DNA from 2 places in the Allobranchiibius huperziae genome. Region 1 is predicted to be linked to the other one. Evidence: riboswitches for the same ligand, from Rfam matches in the RefSeq annotation. Region 1 holds a riboswitch; the other holds the start of a gene.

Evidence for each region. A riboswitch is a leader RNA that binds a small molecule or an ion and turns the genes downstream of it on or off. The one in region 1 is predicted to bind S-adenosylmethionine.
Region 2: linked by a shared signal. The riboswitch ahead of HNR15_RS11025 (aminotransferase class V-fold PLP-dependent enzyme) and the one ahead of HNR15_RS10580 (bifunctional o-acetylhomoserine/o-acetylserine sulfhydrylase) in region 1 are both predicted to bind S-adenosylmethionine.

What each region holds. Positions count from the first base shown of each region.
Region 1 is NZ_JACCFW010000001.1:2,242,641-2,268,367, forward strand. Features, by position in the region: gene HNR15_RS10555 (cysteine hydrolase family protein) at 1-496, shown strand, start outside; gene hrpA (ATP-dependent RNA helicase HrpA) at 518-4,390, opposite strand; gene thpR (RNA 2',3'-cyclic phosphodiesterase) at 4,495-5,085, opposite strand; gene HNR15_RS18820 (DUF4185 domain-containing protein) at 5,129-5,785, opposite strand; gene HNR15_RS18825 (hypothetical protein) at 5,825-6,097, shown strand; gene HNR15_RS10580 (bifunctional o-acetylhomoserine/o-acetylserine sulfhydrylase) at 6,422-7,738, opposite strand; SAM riboswitch class IV at 7,820-7,937, opposite strand; gene HNR15_RS10585 (DUF445 domain-containing protein) at 8,053-9,243, opposite strand; gene HNR15_RS10590 (hypothetical protein) at 9,329-10,012, opposite strand; gene HNR15_RS10595 (hypothetical protein) at 10,119-10,802, opposite strand; gene HNR15_RS10600 (DUF4352 domain-containing protein) at 10,799-11,296, opposite strand; gene HNR15_RS10605 (DUF4352 domain-containing protein) at 11,582-12,265, opposite strand; gene HNR15_RS10610 (5-methylcytosine restriction system specificity protein McrC) at 12,366-13,601, opposite strand; gene HNR15_RS18830 (AAA family ATPase) at 13,613-16,459, opposite strand; gene HNR15_RS10620 (cytochrome P450) at 16,634-18,124, shown strand; gene serA (phosphoglycerate dehydrogenase) at 18,176-19,375, opposite strand; gene HNR15_RS10630 (arsenate reductase/protein-tyrosine-phosphatase family protein) at 19,429-19,992, opposite strand; gene HNR15_RS10635 (class I SAM-dependent methyltransferase) at 20,094-20,876, shown strand; gene HNR15_RS10640 (FkbM family methyltransferase) at 20,902-21,786, opposite strand; gene HNR15_RS10645 (WbqC family protein) at 21,837-22,475, opposite strand; gene HNR15_RS10650 (PIG-L family deacetylase) at 22,472-23,128, opposite strand; gene HNR15_RS18835 (acyltransferase) at 23,221-23,766, shown strand; gene HNR15_RS10660 (glycosyltransferase) at 23,763-24,731, shown strand; gene HNR15_RS10665 (NAD-dependent epimerase/dehydratase family protein) at 24,719-25,727, shown strand, end outside.
Region 2 is NZ_JACCFW010000001.1:2,352,012-2,357,229, forward strand. Features, by position in the region: gene HNR15_RS11020 (SPFH domain-containing protein) at 1-807, opposite strand, end outside; SAM riboswitch class IV at 975-1,089, shown strand; gene HNR15_RS11025 (aminotransferase class V-fold PLP-dependent enzyme) at 1,142-2,578, shown strand; gene HNR15_RS11030 (endonuclease/exonuclease/phosphatase family protein) at 2,604-3,566, opposite strand; gene HNR15_RS11035 (SatD family protein) at 3,603-4,262, shown strand; gene HNR15_RS11040 (hypothetical protein) at 4,259-5,002, shown strand.

The sequences.
Region 1 (25,727 bases):
TGGCGTCATGGAGCTGGACGGCGTCCAGGCGGCGCTGGACCAGGCCGAGGAGCTGCTGTCGAACGCCCGGGACGCCGGCGTCCCGATCCTGCACATCATGCATGACTCCGGACCGGGCTCGCCCTACGACCTTCAGGACGACATCGGCCAGATCGTCTCGCGGGTGGCCCCTCGCGACGGCGAGCCGGTGATCGTCAAGAAGTTCCCGAACGCGTTCACCGGCACCGACCTGCACGACCGGCTGCAGGCCGGGCCCGGCCGTGACCTGGTCCTCGCCGGATTCATGACGCACATGTGCGTGAACTCGACGGCGCGCGGCGCGTTCAGCCTCGGCTACTCGCCGTCGGTGGTCGCTGGGGCGACGGCGACCCGGGATCTTCCGGGCACGGACGGCGGCGCCCCGGTGTCGGCCGCTGCCCTGCAGGCCGCCAGCCTGGCCGCCGTCGCCGACCTGTTCGGCGTCGTCGTGGCCACACCTTCCGACATCCCGGGCTGACTCGTTCGATCGAACGGCACCTCAGGTGGTCGGCGCCGCCTCGATCCGGTCCATCGCCTTGCGCAGTCGCTGCACCGAGACCGCCCCTGAGGTGCCGAGCCGCTGGGCGAAGAGGCTGATCCGCAGCTCCTGCACCTGCCAGCGCAGTCGGCGTACGGCGTCCTCGCGGCGACGGGCGGGCGGCAGACCCTCGATGAGGTCGCCGAGCTCCCGCTCGACGGCGTGCACCTCGTCCATCCGCTGGGCGTCGCGGGCGATGTCCTCCGGCGCACGTTCGAGGCGTTCGAGCATCCCGCGCAGGTAACGGTCCAGGTCACGCAACCGGGAGGCGCCCGTCGCCGCTACGAACCCGGGATAGACGAGGCCTTCATGCTGCCGGCGCACGTCGGCGACGAGCTCCGCGACGGACGGGCGGGTCATCGAGTCCAGTGCGAGCTGCACCTCGCGGGAGTGGTGCAGCACGGGCACCAGGCCCTCCACGATCGACAGCACCTGCGCCGACGCCTGCTGGCGTGTCTGCCGCAGCACCGCGTCGAACCGCTCCCGGGTCCGCACCGGCCCCGGTGAGGAGTCCGCTGCCACCACCGCGTCGACGGCGGCGGCCAGGACGTCGGAGAGCACCGCCTGCTGGTCGGCGTGCGGTCCCCAACCGAGCGCGAGCCGCTGGGCGTTGTCGAGCATCCCCAGCAACCGCGACCAGGGCACGTCCAACTGCAGCAGCAGCAGGCGGCGTACGCCGGCCGGGTGCTCGGCGTCGCGCTCCGCGGCGCTCGGCAGCACCCGCAGGGCGACGCTGTCACCCTCGTCCACGAGTGCCGGGTAACCCTGCACGGTCCGCTTGCCGACGCGCTCGGCGAGCTCGGCGGGCAGCTCCTCGAAGTCCCAGGTGGTGAGTCCGGAACGCTCGATCTCGCTGCCGGCCCGGGACAGCACCGAGCGCACCCGACCGGACAGCTGCTCGCGCAGGGCGGACAGGTCCTCACCGTGCGAGAGCGCGCGGCGCCGCGAATCCTCAACGCGGAACGTTGCTTTGAGGTGGTTGGGCACTCGGTCCCAGTCCCACTGGTCGGCCGGGACGCGCACGCCGGTCAGTTGCTGGAGTGCTCCGGCGAGCTCGGTCGTGATAGAGCCGCGCGCCGGGTCCATCAGCGGCAGCGCCCTCGCCGCGACGTCGGGCGCGGGCACGAAGTTGCGACGCGTCGCCTTCGGTAGCGACCGGATGAGCGCGGTCACCAGCTCGCCGCGCACGCCGGGCACCAACCAGTCGAAACCGTCCTGGTCGACCTGGTTGAGCTGTTCTACCGGGACGTGCACTGTCACACCGTCATCGTCGGATCCCGGCTCGAAGCGGTAACTGAGCCGCAGGTCGAGCTCTCCGCTGGACCAGGTCCGCGGATACTCGTCGAGGTCGATGTCGGCGGCGTCGTCGCCGCGCAGGTCGTCCTCGGACATCGTCAGCAGGTCGGGTGAGCTGCGCTGCTCCTTCTTCCACCACGCGTCGAAATGCGCTGCGGAAACGATGGATTCGGGGATCTTGGCGTCGTAGAACGCATAGACGGTCTCGTCGTCGACCACCACGTCACGGCGCCGGGTGCGTGCCTCCAGATCGCGCAGCCGCGCGAGCGTCTGACGGTTGCGTTCGGTGAAGGCGTGCCGGCTCTCCCAGTCGCCTTCGACCAGCGCGGATCGGATGAACAGATCGCGCGACATCACGGGGTCGATCGACCCGTAGTCGACCTTGCGACCGGCGGCCAGCGGCAGCCCGTAGAGGGTGACCCGTTCGGCGGCGACCACACTGCCGCGGCGGCGCTCCCAGTGCGGCTCGGCGTAGCTGCGCTTCACCAGATGACCACCGGCGCGCTCGACCCAGGCGGGGTCCACCGCGGCGTTCGTCCGCGCCCAGAGCCGGCTGGTCTCCACCAGCTCTGCAGACATCACCCAGTCCGGCGGTTTGCGGAAGAGCGCCGACCCGGGCTGGATCGCGAACCGCACGCCGCGGGCACCCAGGAAGTCGCGCTTCTCGCGGTCACGCAGACCGACGTGCGACAGCAGACCGGTGAGCATCGCCTGGTGAACGGCGTCCTCTCCGGCCGGGTTGTCCGCGCGGCGCATCCCCTGCTGTTTGCAGGCCTCGCGCAGCTGGGTGTGCAGGTCCTGCCACTCACGCACCCGCAGATAGTGCAGATACTCCCGCTGGCACATCCGGCGGAAAGCGCTGCTGGACAACGCCTTCTGTTGCTCCTTCAGATAGCGCCACAGGTTGAGCAGCGACAGGAAGTCGCTGCTCTCGTGGCGGAAGCGGGCATGCGACTGGTCGGCCTGCGGACGCTTCTCGGCCGGTCGCTCACGAGGATCCTGGATCGACAGGGCCGCGACGATGACCAGCACTTCGGCCAGGGCGCCGTTCTCCGCGCCGGCGAGCAGCATCCGGGCGAGCCGGGGGTCGGTGGGAAGGGCGCTGATGGCGCGACCGGCGGCGGTCAGGCGCGGGGTGCCCCGGGAGCCGCGCTCCTCGACGGCCTGCAACTCCTCCAGCAGCCGCACGCCGTCGCTGATCTGGCGGGAGTCCGGCGGCTCCACGAACGGGAACCGGGCCACGTCGCCCAGGTCCAGCGACGCCATCTGCAGGATGACCGAGGCGAGGTTGGTACGCAGGATCTCCGGATCCGTGAACTCCGGGCGTCCGAGGAAGTCCTCCTCGGAGTAGAGCCGGATGCACACGCCATCGGCCACCCGGCCGCATCGGCCCGACCGCTGCCGCGCGCTCGCCTGCGAGACGGGCTCGATGGGCAGACGCTGCACCTTGGTGCGCTGGCTGTAACGGGAGATGCGCGCGGTGCCGCTGTCGACGACGTACCGGATGCCCGGAACGGTCAGTGAGGTCTCGGCGACGTTGGTGGCGATGACGATCCGTCGTCCGCCATGCGAGCCGAAGACCCGGTGCTGCTCTGCGGCGGACAGCCGCGCGTAGAGCGGCAGCGTCGCGGTGCCGGGGAGGTCGAGGGCGTCGAGCGCCTCTGCGGCGTCACGGATCTCGCGCTCGCCGGAGCAGAAGACCAGGATGTCCTGCGGTCCCCCGTCGGACACCGGCTCGCTCCACAGCTCCTCGACGGCGCGCACGATGCCGGTGACCTGGTCGACGTCGACCAGTTGGGGCCCGGACGGCCCGGCGATCTCCTCGACCAGGGGCCGGTAGCGGACCTCCACCGGGAAGGTGCGCCCGGAGACCTCGATCACGGGAGCGGGCACGCCGTGCTGGGCGAAGTGCTCCGCGAACCGGCCCGGATCGATGGTGGCCGAGGTGACGATGACCTTCAGGTCCGGTCGCCGCGGCAGCAGCTGCTTGAGGTAGCCGAGGATAAAGTCGATGTTGAGCGAGCGCTCGTGGGCCTCGTCGATGATCAGCGTGTCGTAGCGGCGCAGATCGCGGTCGCGGCGCAGCTCCGACAGCAGGATGCCGTCGGTCATCACCTTGACCAGGCTGTCCGGGCCCGAGTGGTCGGCGAAGCGCACCTGGTAGCCCACCACTCCCCCGAGCGGGACGTGCAGCTCGTCGGCGATCCGGTCGGCGACCGAGCGCGCGGCGATCCGGCGCGGCTGGGTGTGCCCGATCATCCCCGCGATGCCGCGGCCCATCTCCAGCAGGATCTTCGGCAGCTGGGTGGTCTTGCCCGAGCCGGTCTCGCCGGCCACGACCACGACCTGATGCGCCTCGATCGCGGCACGGATGCGCTCGCGCTCGGCGACCACCGGCAGCTGGGGCGGGTACTCGATCGCGGGCAGCAGCGACCGGCGGCGTTGCTGCGCGGCCTCGTCCAGGCGCGGCGGACGCCCCCCGGACGTCGTACGCGGGCGGCGGCGGGTCGGGCGGGTGCGGCGTGAGGGCTGGGTCATCGGGGATCTGGTCCATTCTCCCGTACCGGCCGGGCAGGTCGCGCTGAGGTGAGATCCGCGTTCGGGACGGTGTGTCGCGCTCAGCACCATCGCGAAGCCGGATCTCAGAGGGACGGTGACGGCCCGAGGTCGCCGAGGGGCAGGCGCGCCAGCACCTCGTGTCGCGCTCTGCCACGTGGCCCCTCGCCCAGGTGGGAGGCGATGACCTCGACCTCCTCGGCCGTCCAGAACGCTCCGCTGTAGCCGTCGAGCAGACGCACCCAGCGGTCGAGCGGGGTCGGGCGACCGCAGCGGGCGACGGTCACGTGCGGCCGGAACCGCTGTCCGTCGACCTGCGCGCCGCTGTGGGCGGCGGAGCCACGGACGCCGGCCGCGAGCGCCTGCAGTTCCTGGTCGGCGTGCTCGTCGGTGCGCAGCCCGACCCACATCACCTTGGCGCGCGCGGGATCGGGAAAGGCCCCTCCTCCGCCGAGGCACAGATCGAACCGGTCCCGGCGCCCGGCGGCCGCCGCGACGGCCTCCACCAGGTCGTCGAGGCGGTGTTCGGGGACATCGGGCAGGAAGGCCAGGGTGAGGTGGAACTGCTCGGCGTCGGTCCAGCTGAACGGCGCGGCGTCGCGTCGTACGTCGAGGAAGTCGTCGAGGCGCGCCACCTCCTCCTGAGGGGGCCGCAGAGCGATGAAGACACGGGGCATGAGGGTGCCAACCACCCTGTGGGTGCTGGCATTCCGTGCAGCCCTAGGGCATGGGCACCTCGATGAACACCGGGCGCGATGCCTGGGGCGCCTGCGCCATACCCGCGAGGGTCGTGGCGGTGCGAGACAGCGAGACGAGCAGGTTGCCGTCGCGCAGGGCCAGCTCGGGGTGTGCCAGCGGCTGGTAGGTGATGGTGCCGTCGCCGGGAGCCGGCACCGCGACGGTGCGCGAGAGCGCCCACGGGCCCTGCGGCTGCGTTGCGGTCCACACCCCCACGCGTTGTTGCAGATCCCCGCCGCGCATCGAGACGGCGACCCAGGAGGTTCCGAGGTGACTGACGCTCAGGGCCTGGCTCACGGTGTCCCTTCCGAGCAGGGGTTGGGCGGCTGCGGCGTCGGGGACCCAGGCGAGGCCGTTCCAGTAGGTCCACGCGCTCGGATCCTGTACGCCGGATGCCGCCACCCGCGCGATGTACAAGCTGCGTCCCGCACCACGCGCGGAGCCGCCGCGGGTGCCGTAGACGTACACCTCGTTCCAGTCGCGGACCAGGGCCGAACCCCAGGTGATCTCCTGAGAGCGGGTACGGCGACCACCGGGCCGGGCACCGGCGTCCCGCCACGCGGCACGTCGAACCGCGCGATCGCCGTACCGGAGATGGTGAAGTCCAGGAGCGACGTGCCACGCCGGATGCGCGAGCACGCGACGTAGACCTGGTCGCCGCGCGCGGTGGGCACGGCCGTGACCGAGGTCGGCCAGCACACCGTCGGCGGGGTGTCGGCGATCACCGGACCCCGGCCGGCCGGCACCACCTGCGAGGTGCACAACCCCGAGGTGACGAGCATGGAGTTCGCGGCGAACCGGCTCGCCGCGCTCGGATCGCGCAGCGTGTCGCCGAACGCCCACAGCACCCGTCCGTCGCTCAACGGCGTGCTCGCGCCCACGTCGGCAGCCCGCCAGAGCGGAAAGCCCTGCAACGACTGCATCCAGGAGTTGAGTTCGCCGACGTCGTAGGTCTGGCCGGGCGCCACGTCGCCGCACGCGGTGACCGTCGAGAGCGCAGCCGCCCCTCCGGTCCAGGATCGAGCGGAGTAACTGGGCGGCGCCTCGTCCCTCGGCAGGGCGCAACCGGCGAGGGCCGACGCGCAGATCATCGTCAGCACAGCGACGACGACCCGGCGGGGCTCCCTCATCCGGCCACCCTAGGCGGCGCGACGCGGCGCGGCCTCGAGTCCGACCGTCGGGTCGAGGTGCCGGAGCGACGTTCGCCAGCGCCCGATGCGAACCGCCGCCGCACCCGGTGACGGGAGCGGCGGCGGATCGTCGTACGACGGGTGCCTACTTGGCGGCCGCGAACCCCTGCTCGAGGTCCGCCAGGATGTCGTCGATGTGCTCCAGCCCGACCGCGAGCCGCACCAGACCCGGCGTGACACCGGCCAGCAGCCGGTCCTCGTCGCTGCCCTGGGAGTGGGTCGTCGACGCCGGGTGGATCACCAGCGAGCGCACGTCGCCGATGTTGGCGACGTGGCTGTGCAGGGTGAGCGCTTCCACGAACGTCTTGCCCGCCTCGGCGCCGCCGGCGATCTCGAACGCCAGCACCGCGCCGGATCCGAGCGGCGTGTACTTCTGTGCCAGCTCGTAGTACTCGTCACCGGGCAGCGACGCCCAGCGCACCGACTCGACCTGATCCTGCTGCTGCAGCCACTCCGCGACCGCGCGGGTGTTCTGCACGTGCCGCTCGATGCGCAGGCTGAGCGTCTCGACACCCTGCGCGATCAGGAACGCGTTGAACGGCGAGATCGAGGACCCGAGGTCGCGCAGACCCTGCACCCGTGCCTTCAGGATGAACGCCAGGTTGGCGCCGAGCGGGCTTCCGACGCCGAGGTCGCGGGCGTAGACCAGCCCGTGGTAGCTCTCCTCGGGGGTGTTGAAGTTGGGGAACTTCTCCGGGTCCTTGCCGAAGTCGAAGTTGCCGCTGTCGATGATCGCGCCGGCGATCGCCGTGCCGTGCCCGCCCAGGTACTTCGTCGCCGAGTGCACGACGATGTCCGCGCCGTACTCGATCGGGCGCAGCAGGAACGGCGTGGCGACGGTGTTGTCGACCACGAGCGGTACGCCGAGCTCGTGCGCGACGTTCGCGACGGCCTCGATGTCCAGGATCTCGATCTTGGGGTTGGAGATCGTCTCGCCGTAGAAGAGCTTGGTGTTGGGCTGGGCGGCTGCGCGCCAGCTCTGCGGGTCCTTGGTGTCCTCCACGAAGGTCACGTCGATGCCGTACTTGGGCAGCGTGAACTTCAGCAGGTTGAAGGTGCCGCCGTAGAGCGACGGGCTGGCCACGATGTGGTCCCCGGCCTCGGCGATGTTGAGGATCGCCAGCGTCTCTGCGGCCTGGCCGGAGGCGACCAGCAGCGCGCCGACCCCGCCCTCGAGGTTGGCCAGGCGCTGCTCGACCACGTCGGTGGTCGGGTTCATCAGTCGTGTGTAGATGTTGCCGAACTCCTGCAGGCCGAAGAGCTTGGCCGCGCGGTCGGTGTCCGGGAAGACGTACGACGTCGTCTGGTAGATGGGCAGGGCGCGTGCGGTGGTGGCCGCATCGGGCTCCTGGCCGGCGTGGATCTGACGGGTCTCGAAGGACCAGCCGGGGCTGTCGGTCATCGTGTCGCCTTTCGTGACGCAGGGTGCGGCACCGGCGAGCTCGCACTGCGCCGACGCTGCAGCGGATGGCGGGGGGCCCACGATCCGCGCTTGCCGGGGGACGATCGGCATCCACCGGCCAGGTCTTCACCCGGGGCACCCCACCGCGGAGGAGGGTTGCCGGCCAGCACGCCGGGGCCTGACGCTGGCACTCATGACCTAGAACGTGAGGTTATGACACCCCAAGGCCGGCGCGAGGTGAATCTCGATATACGGACGACGGTCGTCAGCGCTTTCGTGACGCCGACACCACAGATCCGCTGACAACCGCGAGGTCAGAGCAGCTGGGCGATCGTGTAGATGAGCAGCCCGACCAAGCCTCCGACGATCGTGCCGTTGATGCGGATGAACTGCAGGTCACGCCCCACGTGCAGCTCGATCCGCGACGCCGCCTCCTTGCCGTCCCACCGCTCGATCGTGGTGGTGATCACCGAGGTGAGTTCGCGCCCGTACGTCGTGACGACGTGGCCGACGATGCTCTCGAGGCGGCGTTCGATGGAGTCGCGCAGGGCCTCGTCGGTCCCGAGCCGCTCCCCCGCATCGGTCAGCGCGCGCGACAGGCGTGCGTGCAGGTCGCTGTCCTCGTCGCGCAGTCCGTCGACGATCGTCGTCCGCACCGAGGCCCACAGGGCCAGCACCGTCCCCGGCACCGAGGGGTGCTTCAGCAGGTGCTCCTTCAGCGACTCGGCCTGGGCCATCGTCGCCTCGTCGTGCTGCAGGTCGTGGGCGAGCTGCCCCAGCAGGTGGTCCAGCGCCTGCCGGGTCTGGTGCTCCGGGTCGTCACGCACGTCGGCGAGGAATCGCAGGATCTCCAGGTGGATACGGGAGGTCACCGTGTCGTCGAGCCACTTCGGGGACCACCAGGGTGCCCGGGAGCCGAGGATCGCCACGATGGTCTCGGGGTTGGCCGCAACCCAGTCGTGCAGCTCCCGCACCCCGAGATCGACCAGCGACGTGTGCGACCGGTCGCGCAGGATGCCCTCGAGCAGGTGCCCGGCCACCGGGGCGATCGGTTCCCTGCTCAGCCGGGGCAGGACCAGCCGGTCGAGCAGCTCCAGCACCTCGCGGTCGTCGATGGACTCCAGCCCGCGCGCGAGCGGCGGCGCTGCCGTGCGTACGACGCGGACGCTGTTGTCGCGCACCGCGAGCCACCGCCCCACCCGCGCCGGGATCTGCGCAGCTGCGAGCCGCTCCTGGACCGTGTCGGGCGTGAGGAAGTTCTCCGCCACGAAGTCCTCGAGGCTCGCGCCGATGGCGTCCTTGCGCTCCGGGATGATCGCGGTGTGCGGGATCGGCACGCCCATGGGGTGCCGGAAGAGGGCGGTGACGGCGAACCAATCGGCGACGGCGCCGACCATGGCCGCCTCCGCCGCGGCGTTCACGTAACCCCAGACTCCCCCATGGCCGTGGGTGAGCACGAAGATCACCGCCGCTAGTAGCAGCAGCCCGAGCGCCACCGTCCGCATCCGGCGCAGACCGGCGCGGCGGGCCGCGTCACCGGCGCCCAGCAGCGGACCCAGAGGAGGGATGGGAGGTACTTCGGAGATCAGATCAGCCCTTCCACTGTGCCTGTGGGGTGTCGTTGAGACCACCCGCGAACGCCAGGGTCATGGTGCTGAGGTCGGTGCCGACCGGCACCTCGAACACGACGGCTCCGTTGGCGTCCTTGGTCGTCGAGTTGAGCGTGGTCCCCGACAGTTGCTGGGCCTCGGGCAGCGCGCTGGGGCTGCTCGTGCGGTAGCAGGTGCGGTGAGCGGCATCGAAGAGGTTGAAGTCGATGTAGCTCATATAGAGGGAGTACCCCGACACCAGATGGGTACGCACGTCGACGGCAACGTACTGCATTCCCGGGTCCAGCAGGCTGGGGTCCGCGGCCGTGATCTGGCGCGGCTTGGCCGGGCTGACCTGCAGCGTGCGCTGGAGCTCATCGGTGACCTGCACCATGGTCCCGAACGGCTTGGTCGCCATGGTCGCGGAGTACGTCGGGCCGATGGTGGAGTCGGTCTTGCAGACTGCGCCGGCCGAGCTCTGCGGCGCACTGCTCGACGTGCTGGGACTGGCACTGTCACCGGACGTGCTCGAGGAGTCCGACGGCGCGGAGGATGCCGAGGTCGTGCCCGACGCCGCAACAGTGGGAGTCTCGAGGCCGGGCGCGGTCGCCGTGCCGCATGCAGCGACCGTCGTCGCGGCGAGCGTGATCAGGGCCGGCAGACACAGGGACGAGGCGCGCGACATGGGTGAATTCCTCACGGACGGGACGACATCGGGGAGCAGGGGACCAGTGTCCTTCATGCGATGCCCCGACGCGGCACATTGGAGCCAGCTCGTGTCGCGGAGCGGGTCAGCGCGTCCACTCCGCCTTCGCCAACTCATCGGAGTCGTCTCCGAACGTGAGCGTGTACGACGTCAGGTCGGCGCCGGAGGGAGTCTCGTAGATCACCGATCCCCGTGCATCACGATGCGCCGTGCTGACCGTTGCCGTCGACGCCAGCAACTGGCCCGCGGGAAGGACGTCGTCGAAGTCGGACGCCTGCTGGCAGGAGATGCGGTGCGGGTCGTACAGCGCGAAGTTTTCGTCGGACTGCCCGTAGGAGGCACCTGAGACCAGGTGGGTGAGGGTGGGGAACGCGACGTACTGCATCCCGTCGGGCGGCGGGTTCTCACTCTGCGAGCTGACGATCCTGGGCGTCCCGACCGTGATCTGCACCTTCGCTGCCGGGTACGCCGTGAGCACCGACACGGTCTTCCCGAACGACACGACCTGCGCCTTCGGGTTCAGCACGGCCGACAGGTCGGCGTCGAACGGACAGGTGACCGTACCCGCCGGGCCCGCGACACCGCCTTCGCTCACTGTCGGTATCGGCTGTGACGACGACGTCGCCGCGCGCGACGGGGGCACGACGACGCCCGGTGCCCGGGTCGAACACCCGGCGAGAGCGATCACACCGGCTGCTGCGAGCGCTGCCCAGACACCTCCACGACCTGGCGTGCCCATCCGCCGACCGCGTCGTCCGGCCGTGGTCACGACTGCCACCGCGCACTGGCGACCCGGCTGAACGCCCCGTTGTAGGCCAGCACGAGCGCACGTGGGTCGGACCCGGCGTCGACCTCGAAGACCAGGGCACCGGACGCGGGTGGCGACCCGGCGCTCGGGTGTGAGTCCTGCAACAGCTGGGCATCCGGCACGACATCGGAGTCCTTGGCATCCTTGCAGGCGTCGCCTCGCGGATCGAAGAGCGCGAACTGGTCAGCGCTCACGGAATGGTCCGAACCGGCCACCACCTTGAGGGTGACGGCGACCGTGACGAACACGTGGCCCGGATCGGGTGCCTCCGACGGCGAGGCGACCTGCGACGGCGTCTTGGCCAGGATCTGGACGACCGCCGGCGGTCCGTCCAGGCCGTCCGGATCCGGAGCCGAGCGGACGGCGACCGCGGAGCCCCAGGGGCGGGTAGGTGTCTGGGCGTCCGGCGAAGGGTCCGACCCGAACTGCGGTGCGTCGCAGCGGGCCGACTTCACGCTCGAGGTCGGCGAGGTCGGCGAGGTCGGCGAGGTCGGCGCCGGTGGCCGAGAGGCCGCCGTGGTCGCGGAGGAGGACGACGCATGTGCGCCACCACTGCATGCGGTGACGAGGCCGAGACATCCCGCCGCGATGGCGACCCACCCCACACGGCGTCCGGACCCCCGCACTCGCTCCTCCTCGCACTAGGCCGACCTGATCGAGTCGACGGTACGGGAACCCGAACGGCCGGATCCAGAAAAGACCCGGAGCTCACGAGATCCAGGATTCGGTCGCCCGATGGCTCAGTCGGTCCACCTGTCGGTGGCCGTCTCGTTCAGCCCGCCGACGAATGCGACCGTCAACATGGACGGCTTCGTGGCGATCGGCACCTGGAAGACCATCGAGCCCGTCTCGGACTTCTTCCTCGCGTTCAGCTCTCCGTCCTTCCATACCTGCGCGGCCGGGATGGCCCCGGAGTCGTCGCGGTAGTCGCATCGGTTGCCCTGAGCGTCGATCATGCTGAACGTGTCGATGGCACCGATGTACGTGGAGTCCCCACCGGTCAGCGTGACCGACATGCTCACGGCGACGTACTGGTAGCCGTCGTCCGGGGGGTCCTCGGTCACCGCCGACACGACCTTGGGGGCCTGCACCGTGACCGCAAGCCGCACGTCGTCGGAATCTGCGTCGGTGGTCTGGGCCGTGGTGCCGAACCGGTGCGACTTGGTGCTCGGCGCGGTGGTGGGACCGAACTCGAGGGAGGACCCGCACGCGCTGGTCGTCGACGACGACGTGGTGCTCGGCGCGGAGGTGACGCTGGTGACGATGTCCCGGCTCGGGGTGACGACGGTCGGTGCGTCGGTGCCTGCGCCGCATCCGGTGAGGACGCCGACCGACCCGATCGCCGACGCCACGACCGCGAGCCGGACCCTGCGCCCGCCGCGCCGGACCCCGCGCCCGCCGCGCCGGGTCAGCAGATACGTCATCTTCCGTCTCCCGTCCGAAGGTGGCGACATTCTCGCTGAGCACCGGATCCCTGTGTAAGTAATCGCTGAGAGCCGTCACCGCAACGGCGCCGGTCCGTCATCAGATCGTGGGTACGACGGCGCTCGCCTGCGTCCGGTTCCGTTGCGGCAGCGGGCCGAGCGCCGAAACGCGCACCAGCTCGGCGATCTCGTCCAGGCGAGCCGAGAGCGCGTCCGGTGTCGCGTCGAGCGTGAGGGGCAGGCACAGCAGCCGAGTGCCGGTGCCGCGGATGCGCATCTGCGGCTCGGGTGGGTGCTCGGCGTCGGCGTAGACCAGCAGTGCGGTCGGCACCGGTAGCGACGCCGCCTGCAGCAGCAGCGCCGAGACCTCCTGCGACAGGGCCGACGATGCGCCGACGAGACGATGGCGAGCCTGCAGCACCAGGGCCGGCCGAGCACCACGCATGACCACCAGGTCCGGACGGACCGGCAGCCGGGCATCGTCGTCCAAGGAGTACGCCGGCCGCTCACTCACGTGCAGCATCGGCCACAGCCGGGCCTGGAGCTCGGCGGCGACCCACCGCTGGAACACATCCTGCAGGTCGATCAGGAACGCGTGGGCCCGGTGCTCGCCCTCCCGATGGGAGATGGTGACGCCTTCCAGGGCCTGCCCGGCCAGGTCGAGCGCCGCCGCGTAGTGCTCGTTGAGCCGGGTGATCGGCACTCCCCCGCGGTGGTCGTCGGGGACCGTGGGCGAAACCCCGTCGAAGCGCACCGCGAGCGCGGTCGCTCCGCGACGCAGCACCGGCGGCAGGGCGGGCCAGCGCAGCAGCTGCTCCAGGGCGCACCGCAGCATCCTGTTCTCCGGGACGTCGACGGTGAAGTCGTCGTATCCGCAGGGCGGCCGGGCCGCTGCCCACGGACGGACCGCCACCTGCCCGACCAGCAGCCGCCCGCGGATCACGTGCAGCGACTCCTCCCGGTGCAGGTAACCGTGCAGCAGCCCGCGGCGGGTGCAGTCGTCGATCGCCCGCAGCAGGAACGCGGCCACGCCGTCCACGAGGTCGACGCCGCCCTCCCAGCCGACTTCCTCACGTCCGAGGGTGCCGCCCGGGATCCCTGCGGAGAACATCGTGAAGAGGTTCGCCATCCCCGCGCGCGGGGTGACCCGCACGGTGAGCCCCGGCACGTGCACGGCGCCCACCCAGGAGGTGGACCGCAGTCGCACCTGCCCGGGGTCGGCGGTGGCCTGCACCTCCAGTCGCCCCGCCACCAGATCGAACAGCCGCTCGCGGGCGGTGCCGCCCAGGGGGAACGGGTCGGACGTGGAGTGCTCGGTGAGCGTGACGGTGCGCACGGCGTACGACGTCAGGCGGGCGGGAGCGGGCGGGTGGACCCGGTCGGACCGTGCCGCTCGAGGACTGCCGCCCAGGTGAACGTGCGCAGCAGATCCTCCCGGCCGTAGAACTGGTCCTCGATGAACGGGTAGATGCTGTAGTTCCAGATCCGTTGCAGCGCAGCGTCATCCAACTGATCGACCATGAAGTGGCTGTGGCCGATCTGCAGATGCGGCCCCCGCAGGGCGTGCCGCAGCTCCTCGTTGACCCGGTCGACCAGCTCGGCGACCCAGACCGGACCGTCGTGTGCGCTCAACCAGCGCAGCAGCAGCCCCTCCATCGGACCCTCGTGCGGCATGAACGGCACGAAGTGGAAACGCCGGCGCAGCGCCGCGTCGACCAGGGCGATGGAGCGGTCGGCGGTGTTCATGGTGCCGATGAAGAGCAGGTTGGGCGGCAGCTCGAAGCCCTCGTCGGGCCGATAGGAGGTGAGGACGCTGCTCGAGCGGTACTCGAGCAGGTAGAGCAGCTCACCGAACACCCGCGGCAGGTTGGCCCGATTGATCTCGTCGATGACCATCACGTGCGGGGTCGTCGGGTCGGCCTCGGCGGCTTCGGCGAGCAGCGCGAGCGGGCCCTTGCGCAGCTCGTAGACCATCTGCCCCTGGGCGTCCAGGCGTGGTCGGAAGCCTTCGAAGAAGTCCTCGTACGACGTCGAGGGGTGGAACTGCACGACGGCCCGTTTGGTCGAATCGGGTTGCAGGGCAGCGGCGAAGCGCTGCGCGAGGAAGGTCTTGCCGGTGCCCGGCGGCCCGTAGAAGACCACCTGCTTCTTGTCCTCCAGCAGGCCGTGCACCTCGCGCAGGAAGTCCTCGTCGACCAGCAGGTCGGCGGCTGCCTCGGCGATCAGATCGCGATCCGGATCCGCGACCGCCTCTCCGCGGTGCAGCAGCCACCGGGCGAACTGCACCTGCCCCCAGGGGTCGCCGGGCAGCAGCGGTTCGAGCCGCGCACGCAACCGGGCGGACGCGGTGAGGTGCAGCCGCGCGCGCGTCGTATCCGAGGTTTCGGGCAGATCGACCCCGAGCACGCGGGCCAGAGCGACCTTGCCGTCGGCCCCGCCGAGGGGGTAGACGGGCAGATAGCGCGCCGGGTGGACCACCGCCATCAGCTTCATCACGACCGTCTCACCGAGGCCGGGCACGGGCGGGTCGCTGAGGACGGCGTCGATCCGTTCGGCGTCGCTGCCGCTGCCCCAGAGCAACGTCTTCAGCGCGCCGGCGAGCCGGTCGAGGCCGGGCGCGTCGAGGCCGGCCAGGGCCGCCTGGAGCACCGAATGGCTGCCGACCGCGCCGTACGCGCGTCCGGTCACCAGCCGGCGGAAGGAGGCGAGGTCGAAGGCGTCGAGACCGTCCGGGTCCAGGTGGGCGGCCAGCGATCGACGCTGCTCCTCGTGCCAGCCGTCGCGCTCCGTGGGGTAGGGCCGGCCGACCCGGAACTGCTCCAGGTGCGCCAGCAGCTCCAGGTCGGCCGGGCCCGTCGGTGTCGGGTCGTGGCCGGCGAGCACGTCCACGAGGGGCGTGACCGCGCGGGCGGTCGCGAGCAGGTCCTGGGCGACGTCCGCCCGGTCGAGCGCCTCGGGGTGGGGCCACCAGCGGCCCACGAAGATCTCGCCGCCGGGATAGGACCGGCCGGCGGGAGACACCCGGTCGGCGGTAGCCGCACCGTCGACGGCGAGGAACTGGACTTCCGGCGGCAGATGACGCTGCACGGCGGCGGCGATCCGCGCCTGGCGGTCCTCGGCGCCGACACCGACGTGTCCGGCCCCGGGCCAGCCCGCGTGCAGCCCGACGGCGACCCCCGAGCGCGTGACCCACAGTCGCAGCGCCGGCGCCCCTGCGTCGCCGGGCAGCGACCAGGTGGCGTGCAGGTCGGCGCGGAAGGGGGCGTCCCGGCCGGTGCCGACACGCGTCTGCAGGTTGGTCTCCCGCAGCCGCAGCCCGGTGGCCTGCTCCAGCGGCCGGTGCAGCGAGCGCGTGAGCAGCGTTGCCGCACCTCGCAACTGGCCCGCCAGGCCCGCTGCCCGTGCCTCGGACTCCGCGCGCGGATACCCCCGCATCGGCTGATGCTCGTCCATCAGCTCCGCGGCCTCGTCGCACGTCTGCGGCAGGCCGCTGCCCACGCCGACGAACGGGCCGGCGGCCTCCAGGTAGACCATCAGCCGTTCCGCCTCGCGTGGGTCGTGCGAGGCGAGACCACGGCACAGCTGGGCGAACGCGATGTAGCGCTCGGCGTGGGTCATGTGCCGCCCCATCCAGCCGAGCGTGAGGAACGACGCCACGGCGGGCGACCACGCGACCGGCCACTGGGCGGCGCGGTCGGTCGTCCAGAACACGGAGAGCACCGGCAGAACGGGCGTGGTGGTGTGGCCGCCCGTTCTGGCGACGTCTTCCAGAGCCCTGATCAGTGCGGCGGCCTCGTCGTCACCGTCGGGGGTGCGGCACACCGCGACGAACAGGTCGGCCAGATCGCGTTCGTGTCCGGCGCTCGCCTCGACGAGCTGGTGCAGCCATGCCGGGCCGGAGGGAGCGAACTGGGCGAACGGCCCCGGCCGCCCACCCCACGCGGCAACGGCATCCGCGAATGCGCGTACGTCCCGGCGCAGGGTCAGATCCTGCAGGATCTCCCGCATCTCGGCGCACCGCTCGTCGCCGTGGCGGTCCTCGGCGGCCCAGCGGGCCTGCGCGGTGGCGTCCTGACGCGCGGCTGCCGCGAGCAGGTCGTACGTCGTACGCCATCGCTCGAGGTCGCGTCGGTGCTCCGGCGACGGCTGATCGGTGGTCGCGGGCTGATCGTGCGCGGTGTGCGGTTGGGCCACGTGAGGCTGGACTCTCAGGGTCGGTGCGTGGACGGTGCGGGATCCGGGATGTCGCCCACTTTAGCCGGGCACAGCGGGCCCCAGCGGGCACCCGGGACCGGTCGGGCACTACACCTGTTGTGTGAAGTGGCTTACAGTGACGACATCCACCCGAGCGTCCGGAGAGTCCCCAGGATGACCGCGAATTTCGCCCACACCGAGCTACCGCACCCCCCGGGACGCCGACGCGTGCTCGGTGACGTCGTCTCCGTGATGCGCGCTCCGGGCGGGGGTCCCGTCCAGAAGATGCTGCACCTGTCGAAGGGAGCGGGGCCGCTGTTCGAGCTGCGCACCTTCGGGATGAAGTTCGTGCTCACCACGGACGCGGCGCTGACCGCGGAACTCAGCGACGAGGGCCGCTTCCAGAAGGCCCTCGCGCCCGGCGTGAAGGCACTGCGCGAGGTGGCGGGCGACGGGCTCTTCACGGCGTACACCGACGAACCGAACTGGGCCCTGGCGCACGACCTGCTGCTGCCGGCGTTCACCCGCGCCTCGATGCGCGGGTATCACGACACGATGAACGCCGTGTGCTCGGAGTTGATCTCGGCGTGGGATCAGGAGAGCGAGCCCGTCGACGTGTCCCCCTGGCTGACCAGGATGACGCTGGAGACCATCGGGCGGACGTCGTTCAGCACCGATTTCGGCTCGTTCACCAGCGACGAGCAGCACCCGTTCGTGACCGCCATGATCACCGCACTCGCGGGCGGGCAGCGCCGCGCGTTCCTGTCGGCGGTCCCCGGCGGCCGGCTGCTCATGCGGCGCGGACGGAAGGTCTACGACGAGCGTCGGGCGTACGTCGACGCGATGATCGACGACATCGTCGAGGCCCGCCGGGCGAGCGGCGACCGTCGCACCGACGACCTGCTGGGCCTGATGCTGAACTCGCGCCACCCCGACACCGGTGCCGCCCTGGACCTGACCAACGTGCGCTACCAGATCAACACCTTCCTCGTGGCGGGACACGAGACCACCTCGGGCGCCCTGTCGTTCGCGCTCTACTACATGAGCCGCGACCGCGAGGTGATGCGCCGGGCCCAGGAGGAGGCCGACGCGATCCTCGGGACCGATCCCGACGCGGTGCCCACCTTCGAGCAGGTGCCGAAGTTCCGCTACATCCGCCGTTGCCTCGACGAGGCCCTGCGCCTGTGGCCGACGGCTCCGGGCTTCGCGCGCGGACCGCGGCACGGCTCCGAGACGATCGGCGGCCGGTGGACGCTGCACCGCGACGACTGGGTGCTCGTGATGCTCACGGCCGTGCACCGCGACCCGTCCGTCTGGGGCGCGGACGCCGACTCCTACGACCCGGACCACTTCCTGCCCGCGAACGTGCGTGCTAGGCCCGCCCACTCCTACCTGCCGTTCGGCGTAGGCGACCGGGCGTGCATCGGGCGGCAGTTCGCCCTGCACGAGTCCGTGCTGGCGCTGGCCCGGCTGGTGCACCGCTACGACCTCACGCCGGACCCGTCCTACGACCTGCGGATCGCCGAGCGGCTCACGCTGATGCCGCGGGATTTCCGCCTCGGGGTCACCCGACGTACGCCGAAAGACGTTGCGAGGTCTACCGATCCACGCCCGTCAGAGGCGGAAACGGCATCCGGGGTCTCCGGCTGCCCCGTCGCCCACTGATCGGGCCGCCCACCGTGATGCAGGTAGGTCACCGCGCGGGCGACGTGACGCTCAGATGACGCGCAGCCGGATGGTCTCCGGCAGGGCCGCCAGCTCGTCGACGACGGCGCGCGGGATGTCGTTGACGTCGGTGACGACGTAACCGTTGTCACCGAGCGTGCTCAGCATCTGCCCCTCGATGTTGACCCCGTGCGCGGCCAGGATGCTGTTGACCTTGGCGAGGACGCCGGGCATGTTCACGTGCAGATGGGTGACCCGGTGCCCGCCGGGACGCGCCTCCAGGGTCAGCGTCGGGAGGTTGACGTTGAGCGTGGTGGTGCCGCGCTGCACGAAGTCGCGCAGCTTGGTCGCCACGAACCGGCCGATGTCCTCCTGCGCCTCCTGGGTCGATCCGCCGACGTGCGGGGTGAGGATCACGTTGGGGATGCCCTGAAGGGGTGAGACGAACCGCTCGCCCTTGACCTTCGGCTCGGTCGGGAAGACGTCGACCGCCGCGCCCGCGATGTGCCCGGACAGCAGACCCTCGCGAAGCGCGTCGTAGTCGACCACGAAACCGCGCGACAGGTTGAGGAAGAGCGCGCGCGGACGCATCCGGCCGAACTGCTCGGCCCCGAAGAACCCGGCGTTGCCCGACCGTCCGTCGACGTGCAGCGTCACCACCTCGGCGACCTGCAGCAGCTCCTCCAGGCTCTCGCAGCGGTGGGCGTTGCCGAGGGCCAGCTTGTCCTCGGTGTCGTAGAAGAACACCCGCAGCCCGAGCATCTCGGCCACGACCGACAGTTGGCTGCCGATGTTGCCGTAGCCGACGATCCCGATGCTGCGGCCGCGGATCTCGTGGCTTCCGGTCGCATCCTTGTTCCAGGTGCCCGCGTGCAGGTCGCCGTCCTTCTCGGTGAGACGGCGGGCCATCGCGATGATCTCGCCGATGACGAGCTCGACCACGCTGCGGGTGTTGGAGAACGGCGCGTTGAAGACCACGACTCCGCGTTCGGCGGCCGCCTTGAGGGCGACCTGGTTGGTGCCGATGCAGAAGGCTCCGATCGCCTGCAGCTGCGTGGCGGACTGCAGCACGCGTTCGGTGACCTCGGTCTTGGACCGGATCCCGAGCAGGTCCACCCCGTCGAGCGCCGCGATCAGCTCGTCCTCGTCCAACGCGCCGGCGTGCGACTGCACCTCGATGCCCGAGTCCTGCAGCAGCGAGACGGCGAGGGGATGGATGTTCTCCAGGAGCAGTGCTTTCACGCGGCCCATTGTGCCGGGCCCCGCTCGCACCCGGCTCGGGTGTCCGGGTGCCGGTCGGCCGCTCAGGGCCGGACGGGCCCCAGCGCCCCAAGGGCGGGAAGGATGACGCGCAGGGCCTCGTCGATCTGCCCCACGGCCTGTCCCGCGGCCGCGCCGCCCTTGCGGATCGGGTCCTCGACCTCGTCCAGCTCGGTGATCCGGTCCTTCGTACGCGCCAGGTGCGCCAGCGGATCCGCGCCGGGCGGCAGGTCCCGCAGCAGGCGGGCGGCCTGGCGGATCGTGTAGGTGCGGCGGTAGAGCGTGGGCGTCTCGTCGACGATCCAGTCGTTCTGCGGTCTGCCGGCGGTGAGGATGAGGCGGGCTTCGCCGAGGATCGCCGGGGTCGCCTGGCGGGAGCGGAAGCCCCCGGCCGGCACGTCCATGAGGGCGAGCTGGCGCTCCACCTCGCGCAGCACCCGGTCGCTGCGCACGGCGCGCACACCGCAGCTCGCGAACCGCCAGGGCCCGTCGGCCACGGCGCGGTGGCGCGAGATGAGTTCGGCGGCCGGCGACCGGGCGAGGTTGCCGTCACAGACGAACAAGAGCAGATCCGGCTGCCGGAGGGTATCGGGGGACGTCGTCGACACGGTGCACACGGTAAGGGAGTGGGGGCGGCCCATCGACACCGCGGCGACCGATGGTGACCCTAGACTTCCTGCGCTCCCCACCCGTTCGAGAGGCCCCACCCATGTCGCACGCCCACCCCGACGTCCAGGACCGCGCGAACCACGCGTCGTACACCGGCGCCGATGCGGTGCGCCACTATCCGCGGTTGTCGCACCTGCACCCCGCGGAGAAGGTCCTCTTCGACGCGTACGACGGCGACCTGCGCGGGCGCACGGTGCTCGACATCGGTGTCGGCGGTGGACGCACCACGGGTCACCTCGCGCCCCTAGCGCGGGAGTACGTCGGGCTCGACTACTCGCCGGCGCTGGCCGCCGCGACGGCCGCGCGCTTCCCGAATCTGCGCATCGAGGAGGGCGACGTCCGCGACCTGCGCCGCTTCGACGACGCCTCGTTCGACGCGGTGATCTTCTCCTTCAACGGTCTGGACTACATCGGCCACGACGACCGGGCGATCGCGCTGCGGGAGATGCGCCGGGTGCTGCGCGAGGGCGGCCTGCTGCTGCTGTCCAGTCACAACCGCGACCACCTCAGATTCCACCTGCTGCCGTGGCAGGGTCGCCCGCGACCGGGCCGGAGCGTGCTCCGCAGCAGCTACGCCGCCTGGCGCGCCCGGGCGAACCGGCGACGGCTCCGGGCTCACGAGGTCATCCGACCGACCTGGGCGGTCATCAACGACGACGCACACGACTACTCGATGCTCACCTACTACGTCGGAGCGGACGAGTCGCGCAACCAGCTGCGTGCGGCCGGTTTCGCCGACATCGCGACCTTCGACCTGGCGGGCGACGCCGTCGAGCGGGACGACCGCGCCGTCTGGCTCTACTACACGGGACGGGCGGCCTGACCCGGCCGCAACGAGCGAGGGCGCGTCAGCCGTGCGTCCCCGGCCGCGCCCGCCGCGCCACCCTGCGCACCGGCCGGGCGAGGGCACGCAGGCGCTCCGAACGGCGTACCGGATGCGGTTCGCGGGCGAAGCGGTGCGCCACGTCGTAGAGATGCAGGTCGAGATGACGCCGCACGTGGTGGTCGCGCAGCGCACGCTCGCTGAGGAAGACGACGTTGTGCTGACCGGAGTACTCCACGTCGCGCGCGACCGCGTAGAGCCCGGCGTGCAGAAGTCGCGCAGTGATGTCCAGACTGAGCGTCTGGCCCTCCCAGCTCGGGACGTCCTCGACCTCGACCTTGAGGACGTCGACCCGCGACAGGGTGCGGGCGGCTCCGTCCAGCACCAGCCCCGCGGCACCCTCGACGTCGATCCAGAGGGCGACCCGGTCGGCGGCGTCCGCCACGAAGTCGTCCAGCGTCGTCGAGGCCACCTCCACCGGGCGCACGTGCTCGAAACCGCGGTGCCGCAGCATGGAGGTCCATCCGACGGGCGCGGGTTCGTCGCCCGCGTGCTCCAGATTCAGCAGGAGCGTCGTCACTCCGGTGTGATCGGACACGGCGCTGTGCAGGTACTCGATGCCGGCCGCGTCGAAGTCTGTCCTCGCCCGGTGATGTTCGTAGTTGACGGGCGACGCCTCGAAGGCCACCACACGGCATGCCGGGACCGCCGCCCGCACGCGACGCGACGCGGTCGCCTCGAACGCGCCGACCTCCAGGAAGAGATCCGGCGCGAGGGTCTCGACCACCTCGTGGAAGAAGTCGTCCAGTGCCTGCGCGCTGCGGTGCCGCCCGTCCAGCGCCGTGGAGAACCGGGCGGCCTGGCCCCGCAGCTGCAGATCGAGCACGACCGCCTGCGCATCCACAACCATGGCGGCACCCTACGCACCGACGGCGGCGTGAGACGGCGCCGTGCCGGCGGTCAGGATGCGCGGGAGATGACCTCGACGGGGTCGTCGTGGTCCATCAAGAGGGTGAGCACCGAGTCACCCGAGGTGATCTCGTGGTGGGACCACCGCAGTTCGATGCCCGCCTCGGCGAAGGTCGCCGTGGCGTCATCGCCCATGTACGCCGTCGCACCCGCGCCGGACAGGTACGCCGTGCCACCGACTGCCTGCACCTGCTCGATCAGTCGGGGCACGCCGGAGGCGGCTGGCGGATCGGTGAACGCGAGCGGCGTACGGATGTCGAGCACGTTGCGCAGCACATGGATCATCGACAGGTTGACCTCGGCGAGGGTGTCCCCGCTGCAGTCCGCGATCCGGTCCAGGAGCGGCAGGCCGCGCGATTTCCAGTACCGGGCGCCGGTGTAGCGCCCCCGCACGACGCCGATCAGCCGGTCCTGCCAGCCCGGCAGCACCCGCACTGCCGTGATCGGCACCAGCGACGGCTTGCCCTCCAACTGGTGGGAGCACCAGGCGTCGCGCATGGTGACCCGGCGCTGGTAGCCGTGCTTCTGGAACTGGTCGTGCTGGGCGATCACGAAGACGTCGCTGGAGATCATCTTGAACCAGAAGCCGGAGTAGGGCAGCAGATCCGGCTGGTGGATGGCGACGATCACGGGCGGATGCTCCGCACGAGCGCGTACTGCTCGGCGTACCGCACCAGGCGCGCGTGCCCGAGCGCGACCGCCATCTCCTTCAGACCGGTCATCGCGTGCACCTCGTCCGGGATCTCCGTGGCGTACGCGCGGCAGGCCGCGACCTTCGCGTCGATGTGCTCCTCCTGGAGCGATTCGAAGACGTTCCAGCGCAACTCGGCCTGGTAGAGGTTGACGTCGTACGCCGCGATGTCGTAGACGAAGACCGACGGCGGGAAGAAGTGCGTGACACTCATGGAGGCCCGGCAGGCGCGCATGCCGGCCTCGTAGGCCGCGATGTGGTCCTGGTGCAGCGACGGGTAGGGCAGGTAGACCTCGTGCGGTCGATACGTCTCGAACACCTCGTCCAGGGCCTGCACCAGGGCCTGGGGATCCTCGCCGACATGTCCGTCGGGCAGGCCCAGCCGCACCGAATCCCGCACGCCCAGTGCGGCCAGCGCGGCCCGGTGCTCCTTCGCCCGCACGTCGCCGCTGTCCGCGACGACGACCACGAGACTGTCCTCCGGGTGCTTGGCCAGCAGTCCCCCGCAACCCAGCGATTCGTCGTCCATGTGCGGCGCCACGACGATCCGGCGAACGGGACGGACGGTGCCGTCGGCAGCGCTGAGATTCACGAGCGCCGATCGTACGGTGCGCGCGGCCCCAGACGGCACAATGAGCCCTGGCCGACCGGATCCCGGAGCCGACGACGACCGAAAGCGCACCCGTGAGCCTCGCCCGCCGCCTGACCGAGGCGCGCCCGTCGGTCCGCTGGCACCTCGGCCGGGCGGTGACGACCTCCCTCTACCGGCGCTCCTTCGCGGCCATCGGCGCCGGCAGCGTCGTCGTGGCGCCGCGCATCCTGCGCGGGGTCGACCGGATCAGCCTGGGCGCGCGCGTCGCGGTCTACCCCGGCGCCTGGCTGCAGACCGAGGACGGCGGCTCGCTGCGCATCGGCGACGGCACCTACCTCGGCCACGACGTGCACCTGCACGCGGCCGATCCGCTCGAGATCGGCGCCGAGTGCGTGCTGGCCGACGGGGTCTTCGTCGCCACCACCGATCACGGGCGCGACGGGCGGCACGAGATCGTGCACAGCGGACCGGTGCGCATCGGCGACCGCGTCTTCATCGGGCAGCGGGCGATCGTGCTGGGCGGCATCAGCATCGGCGACGGCGCCACCGTCGCCGCCGGGGCCGTCGTCACCCGCGACGTGCCCGCGGGCGCCGTCGTGGCGGGTGTGCCGGCGCGCGCTCTGGCGGGTGGGGAGTGAACGAGGCGATCCAGCAGGTCGGCGTCGTCGTGCCCCACTACGGCGATCCCGCACCGACGCGCGACCTGGTCGCGTCGCTGATCGGGCAGGCACTGTCGATCGTGGTGGTCGACGACGGCTCCCCCGAGCCCTTGGCGCCGATCTCCGGCGCGAGCGTCGTACGCCGGGAGGTCAACGGCGGGTTCGGCGCGGCCGTCAACACCGGCATGGCGCGGCTGCCCACCGAGCTGGCGCTGATCCTCAACAGCGATCTGGAGATCGGCCCCACCTTCGTCGCCGACCTGCTCGCGGCAGCAGCGCCCTGGCAGCCGGTGGTGGCGAGCCCGCAGGTCACCACCCTCGACGGCGACCCGGAGTGGGTGGGCCGGCACTTCCCCACGATCGGCCACCAGGTGATCGAGTGGCTGACCCCGCTGGCCAGGTTCCGGCACCTGCCGCGGCTGCACGAGGCCGTCGGCCACGACACGCGTGCGGTCGGCGACGCCGTGGTGCCGGTCGACTGGGTCGTGGGCGCGGCCGTGCTGGTCCCGGTCGCGGCGTTCCGGGCGGTGGGCGGTTTCGACGAGCGGTACTTCATGAACGCCGAGGAGGTCGACCTGCAGCGTCGCCTGCGCGGGCTCGGCATCCCGTCGGTGGTGCTCGGCACGGTGTCGGTGGTGCATCGCGGCGGCGGCTCGTCGGACCCGGCGCGCAGCCGCCAGTGGCTGGTCGCCTCCCGTCTGCAGTACGCGCGCACCTGGGGCGGATTGCGCCGGCTGCAGATGGCACTCGCGGGGGCCAGCGCGGTTAATCTGTGCGCCAACGTCTCCCGCCGGGCACTACGGCGACCGGTGCGTCCGGTCGACGTGCTGCGCGAGGAGTTGCGCCTCATCCAGGGGCGCGGCGCCGGCCACGCCGCCGCCCGACCGCCGTCCCCCGCCGGGGTCCCGACCGACACGGAGCAGGATCTGCCATGCGAGCGCTGATCAGCGGCGGAGCCGGCTTCATCGGTCGGCATCTGGCGACCGAGCTGCGCCTGCAGGGTCACGACCTCATCGCACTGGACCTGCTGAGCCCCCAGGTGCACAGGGAGCCGGAAGCCGCGCGCGCCGGCTTCCCCGGCCGCATGGTCGTGGGCGACGTGTGCGACGCCGACGCCTGGGCGCGGTGCAGCGATGCCGACGTCGTGATCCACCTCGCGGCCGAGACCGGCACCGGCCAGTCGATGTACCAGCAGGACCGCTATCACCAGGTCAACGTCGAGGGCACCCGTCTGGCGGCGCGTGAGGCGGCGCGCCGCGGCGTACCCCTCGTCGCCATCAGCTCGCGCGCCGTCTACGGCGAGGGTGCGCGCGTCGAGGCCGACGGCACCCGCACGTACGACGGCGTCGTACGTCCCGGTTCGCGGGCCGCGGACTCCCGTGAGGACGACCCGCACGCACCGGTGTCCGTCTACGGCGAGACCAAGTCCGAGGGCGAGCAGGTGATCGCCGCAGAGCTCGGTGGCCGAGGGTCCGCCACGGTGATCCGGCCGCAGAACGTGATCGGTGCCGGCCAGGCGCTGCACAACCCCTACACCGGCGTGCTCGCGGCGTTCCTGGCCTGCCTCAAGGAGGGCCGTGCGATCTCGGTCTACGGCGACGGCGCGCAGACCCGCGACTTCGTGCACGTCACCGACCTCACCGCGATGATCGGCTGGGCCGTCGCGAATCCGGCCCCGGCCGCGGACGGCCCGCGGATCATCAACTGCGGCAGCGGTGTCCGTACGACGCTGCGCGAGCTGGCCGACCACGCGGTCGCGGCGTCGCTGAGCGCACCGGTCGACATCGTGCACGTCGACGTGCACCGCGCCGGCGACATCCGCGACGCCTGCGCCGACCTCACGAGGGCACGCGAGCTGGGAACCCCCTCGCCGCGGTGGTGTGCCGCCGACGCGGTCGCCGACTTCGTGCGCACGTCGTGGGATCAGCCGGGCGCCCGCG
Region 2 (5,218 bases), 99 kb from region 1:
CTCCACGATGCTCACCGCACCCTCGACGATGCGTTCACGGGCGGCGATGATCGCGGCGGCCTGCTGCCGCTGCAGCATCGCCTGGGCGATCTCCTGGGCATAGGCGAGGTGGCTGATCCGGACCTCGCGCACCTCGCACCCGGCGACCGCGATACGCGCCGCGACCTCGTGGGCGAGCTGCTCGGACACCTCGTCGGTGGAGCCGCGCAGCGATGTGCCCGTGCCGCTGGGGTTGTCGTACGGATGCGTCGTCGCGACGTGCCGCAGGGCCGACTCGGACTGCACCCGGACGAAGTCGCCGTACGACTCGACCGAGAACGTGGCCTTGGCCGTGTCGGCCACCTGCCACACGACGATGGCGGCGATCTCGACCGGGTTGCCGTCCGCGTCGTTGACCTTGAGGGCGTTGGTCTCGAAGTTGCGCACCCGCACGGAGATGTTGCGGCGGGTGGTGAGGGGCAGCACCCAGGTCAGGCCCGCGTGCCGCGCCGTCCCGATGTAGCGGCCGAAGAACTGCACCACCCTGGTCTGACCCGGCTGGATCACGACCAGCGGGGTCGCGACCAGCGCGGTCAGCACCGCCAGGACCACGCCGACCGCCGGCAGCCCCGCGACAAAGCTCCAGACGGCCACCGCCGCCAGGACGAGCGCGACCGCCAGCGCGAGGAAGCCGTTGACCGACCAGGCACGTCGCTCGGCGACATCGACCCGCCGCCCCTCGTGGCCCACCGGTCGCGTCGACGGCGGTTGCACGGTCGGATCGGCACTGTCCGACGCGGGATCCTCGGGCCGCAGTTGCTGTGACATCACGTCCTCCTCGATTTAACTGATATCACTTTAATAGCACTTAAACCAGGCGGGCGGAAGCCCTTCGCGCAGATGAGAGGACCGCAGCACATCCTCCGCGGTGCGACCGGTCCACGATGCGGATCGCGACATGACGACCGGACACCGCATCCGTTAGCCTCGTCGCAGGTCAAGAGTCTCAGCGTCAAGCCTCGGCTAGCTGAGCGGCAACCCTCCTCCGCGGTGGGGTGCTCCGAGTGACGACCCGGCCACGCCGCATCCGCCGCGTGGCAAGCGCGGACCGACGTATCGGCATGCTGCCGGTGACCGCTGGTCCCACGGCGAGAGGCTGCCCGTGACCGTCCAGGCAACACACACCCAGCACGACACCGAGACCCCTTCCGGCACCGAGTACGGCACGGCCGTACCCCGCGAGCCCCGCGAGCCCCGCGCCGCGCTACGCGTCGTCCGCGACTTGCCGCCCCACCGCGTGCCCCAGGTGCAGGCCCACCTGCCGCTCACCGTGGCGCACGAACTCGGGGTGCCCACCGTGCACCGAACTGTTGTGGACGCCGCGAACTTCGACCACGGGGCGACCACCCCGGCGCTGGTCAGCGTGCGCGACGCCGTCGATGCCGCACTGCCGACGTACGGCTCGGTGCACCGGGGCGCCGGCCTGCCGAGCCGGGTGACCACCGGCTGGTTCGAGCAGGCGCGGGTGACCGTGGGCGAGTTCGTCGGAGCGCGCCCCGACGACGAGGTCGTCTTCACCCGCAACACCACCGACGCCCTGGCCCTGCTGGCGCACTGCGTGCCCCGCGGCACCCAGGTCTTCGCCTGGGAGTCGGCCCACCACGCCGCACTGCTGCCCTGGGGGCGGCGCAACTGCACCCGCCTCGCGGTCCCGAACAGCGCCTCCGACGCCGTGCAGCTGTTGCGCTCGGCGCTGGCCGCGAGTGACGCGCGCGGCAAGCTGGTCGTCATCACCGGCGCGTGCAACGTCACCGGTGAGGTGTGGCCGGTGCGCGAACTCATCGCCGCGGCCAAGGAGTACGGCGCGCGCACGGTCATCGACGCCGCGCAGCTGGCGCCGCACCGCGAGATCGACCTCGCCGACCTCGGCGCCGACTGGGTCGCGTTCTCCGGTCACAAGCTCTACGCGCCCTACGGCGCCGGGGTCCTCGTCGGCCGACGCGACTGGCTGGACCTCGCATCGCCCTACCTGCCCGGAGGCGGCGCCACGGCGCGCGTGCGTCATCAGCGCATCACGTGGCATTCCGGCGCGGCCCGTCACGAGGGCGGCACGCCCAACGCCGTGGGTGCCATCGCGCTCGCCGCTGCGTGCGCGACGCTGCGCCGCCACCACGAGGAGATCGAGCGCCACGAGGCCGCCCTCGCCGACCAGTTGCGGACCGGGCTGCGCTCCATCCCGGGCGTCCGCCTGGTCAGCGTGCTCGGCGAGGACCGCCCCAACGTGGGTGTGGTGACCTTCACGGTCGACGGGTACGACCCGGCGCTGGTGTCGTTGGTGCTCTCCGACGAGTACGGCATCTCGGTGCGCGACGGTCGCTTCTGCGCCCACCTCCTGTGCGACAGCATCCTGGGCGACGGCTCCACCGCGGTGCGGGCGAGCATCGGCCTCGCGACCCGCGCCCACCACGTGGGCCGCCTCGTCGACGGCGTACGCCGCCTGGTGGAGGCCGGACCCACGCTGGACTACACCTACGACGAGTCCACGGGCTGGACCGCAGCCGACGACCCGCGCGACCTGTCCGTCCCCTGCCCCTGGTGACGGGCCCCGGACTCTCCCCGGCGTCCTAGCGCAATCGGACGCGTGCCCAGACGGCCCGGTGGTCGGTATCGGCGACCGTGACCCTCCCGGAGGCCACGACGTCGAAGTCGCGCACCAGGATGTGGTCCAGTGCGATGAACGGCGGGAACGACCGCCCGTTCGGCCACGTGCGGACCCAGCCGCTGCCGGTGGCCCGTTGAGCGTCGGTCATCCCTGCGATGGCCCGGCGGAAGGCGGGCATCGCGGTCGAGGCGTTGAAGTCGCCTGCGATCACCAACGGCATGTCCATCGGCTGACGGGCGCGCCAGCGACGCACCTCGTCGAGACCCGCGCGCCATCGGGTCGTGAGATTCGGCAGCGGGGCGTAGGTGTGCACGCCCCTCAGGAGGTAGGTGCCCTCCGGGGTCTGCACGCGCGCCACCGGCATCCCCGCGCCGTCGTACGGCACGAAGGAGCTCTCCTCGGTGAGCGGATGGGCGCTGGCGATCACGGTCCCGCGGAAGTCGGTGCGCGTCCGACCGACCCGGTGCGGCAGGAGGGTGCGCAGACCCGCAGCATCGAGACGCTCGAGCGCATCCGGTGTGACCTCCTCCAGCACCAGCGTGTCGACGTGGTGGGCCCGGACCGCGGCCATGATGGGGGCCGCCGACGCCTGACCGAACTCCATGTTCGAGGTCATGATCACCTCGTCGCCGGGCCGGCTGTGCACTGTGTGGGGCACCAGGGTCGGGACCGCGAGCGCCACAGGGACCGCGGCGATGAGCAGCAGACCCACCAGGGCGATCAGCATGGGCCGCGTCGGGCCGACCACGGCGGTCACGCCGACGCCGGCGACGAACGCGGCTATCGCGAGGATGCCGAAGAGCGGGAAGATCGACTGCACGATCGGGGCGACCCCGTCGGCGTCGATCCAGCGGGCCGCCATGCCGCACGCTGCGACCAGCGCCACCAGGCAGAGCACGACGAGGGCGACGTACTTCAAGAACATTCCTTCATCTTGACATTATGAAGCTATGATCTTCATATGCAGGACGTGAAGCCCGCTGAGCACGCAGACCCGTGCGCCACCCTGATCGGCGACATCGTGGACTCCCGGGGCGCCCCCGACCGCCATGCGTTGCACACCCGCCTCGTCTCCACCTTGCGCCGCACCGACCACCTGGTGGCCGCGACCACCGCACTGCGGATCACGGTAGGTGATGAATTCCAGGCCAGCTACGAAACCCTCGGCAATGCGCTGGAGGCGGCCTTCCGGATCAGGCTGGGCCTGATGCCCGAGACGCTGGTGCGATTCGGGCTGAGCTGGGGAGGCGCCACCGTGCTGGACGCCCGCGCCGGCACCCAGGACGGACCGGCGTGGTGGGCCGCCCGCAAGGCGATCGAAGCCGCGCAGGCGGCCGAACGACGACCGGCGACGCACGCCGTACGCACCGTCTACACCCCCGCGCAGGACGACGGCCCCAGCGCGGGAGCGGTCAACGCCGCCCTGGTGTGTCAGGACCAACTGCTTTCATCGCTGGATGAACGAGCCATGCGCATCCTGCAACGCCTCGTGGCAGGCGAGTCCCGCACGGAGATCGCACGCGCCGAGGACGTCTCCCCGTCGGCGATCTCCCAGCGCATCCGCGCCGCGGGCCTGGAAGTCATTGTGAACGCCGCCCGCGACCTCGCCTCCGTCCGATGAGCATCCTCGGCGCACTACTGCTCGCCGTCGGCGTCGGCGACCTGGTGCGGGTCCGGTCCGTCGTGGCGTCGTACGCCGTGGGGCCGCTCGTTCTCCTTGTGGCCGCCCTGTTGGCCGACCTGCACGACGCCGCCGACATCGTGCTGCTGGTCTTCGCTGCCGCGGTCGCCGCCGCGTGGCGCTGGCTGGCCGGTCGCGCCGCGCGCAGCAGACACGGCGAGACGCTGGCGCTGTGCCTGCTCGGAGCGGGCGTCCTGGTCGTGATGATCGCCGCGGGCAGCGCGAGTCACGCCGACGGCGCGCTCGGCCACTGGATGCGGCACAGCGCGTTCGCCACGCTGCACGACCTGTCGCCCGACCGCTTCCTGCTGGTGCTCGGCCTCGGAGCGGTGCAGCTGGCCACCGGCAACGAGCTGGTGCGCCTGGTGCTGACCGCGATCGGCGCGGTGAAGCCGGAGGGCCAGCCGCAGCCCTCCGACGAGCTGCGCGGCGGTCGGCTGCTCGGTCCGATGGAGCGCCTGTTCATCCTCGGGCTCGGCATGGCCGGGCAGATCACCGCGGCCGGGCTCGTGATCGCCGCGAAGGGCCTCATCCGCTTCCCCGAGCTGCAGGCCCGTCGATCGGCGCGCCAGGAGATCTCCGGCCTCGGCATCGATGCCGTCACCGAGTACTTCCTGGTCGGCAGCTTCGTCAGCTGGCTGGTCGCGCTCGGCGCCCTCGGCATCGTCGGCCTGCGCTGAGGACGGGCGTGACATCGGTCACCCGGTTCCTAGGCCCCGCTCAGCACACCGCGGTTCGGAATGTGCCACGGGGATCCGGTGGATGTCCGTCTCACCCGCACCAGGGCATGACCACAGGGTCACCGCGTCGACACGTGACCGCGGGCGGACTGCGCAGGCGCCCAGTGCCGGTCCGTTGCAAGCAGATTGCACTTATCCGGCACGAGCTCGGCCGCC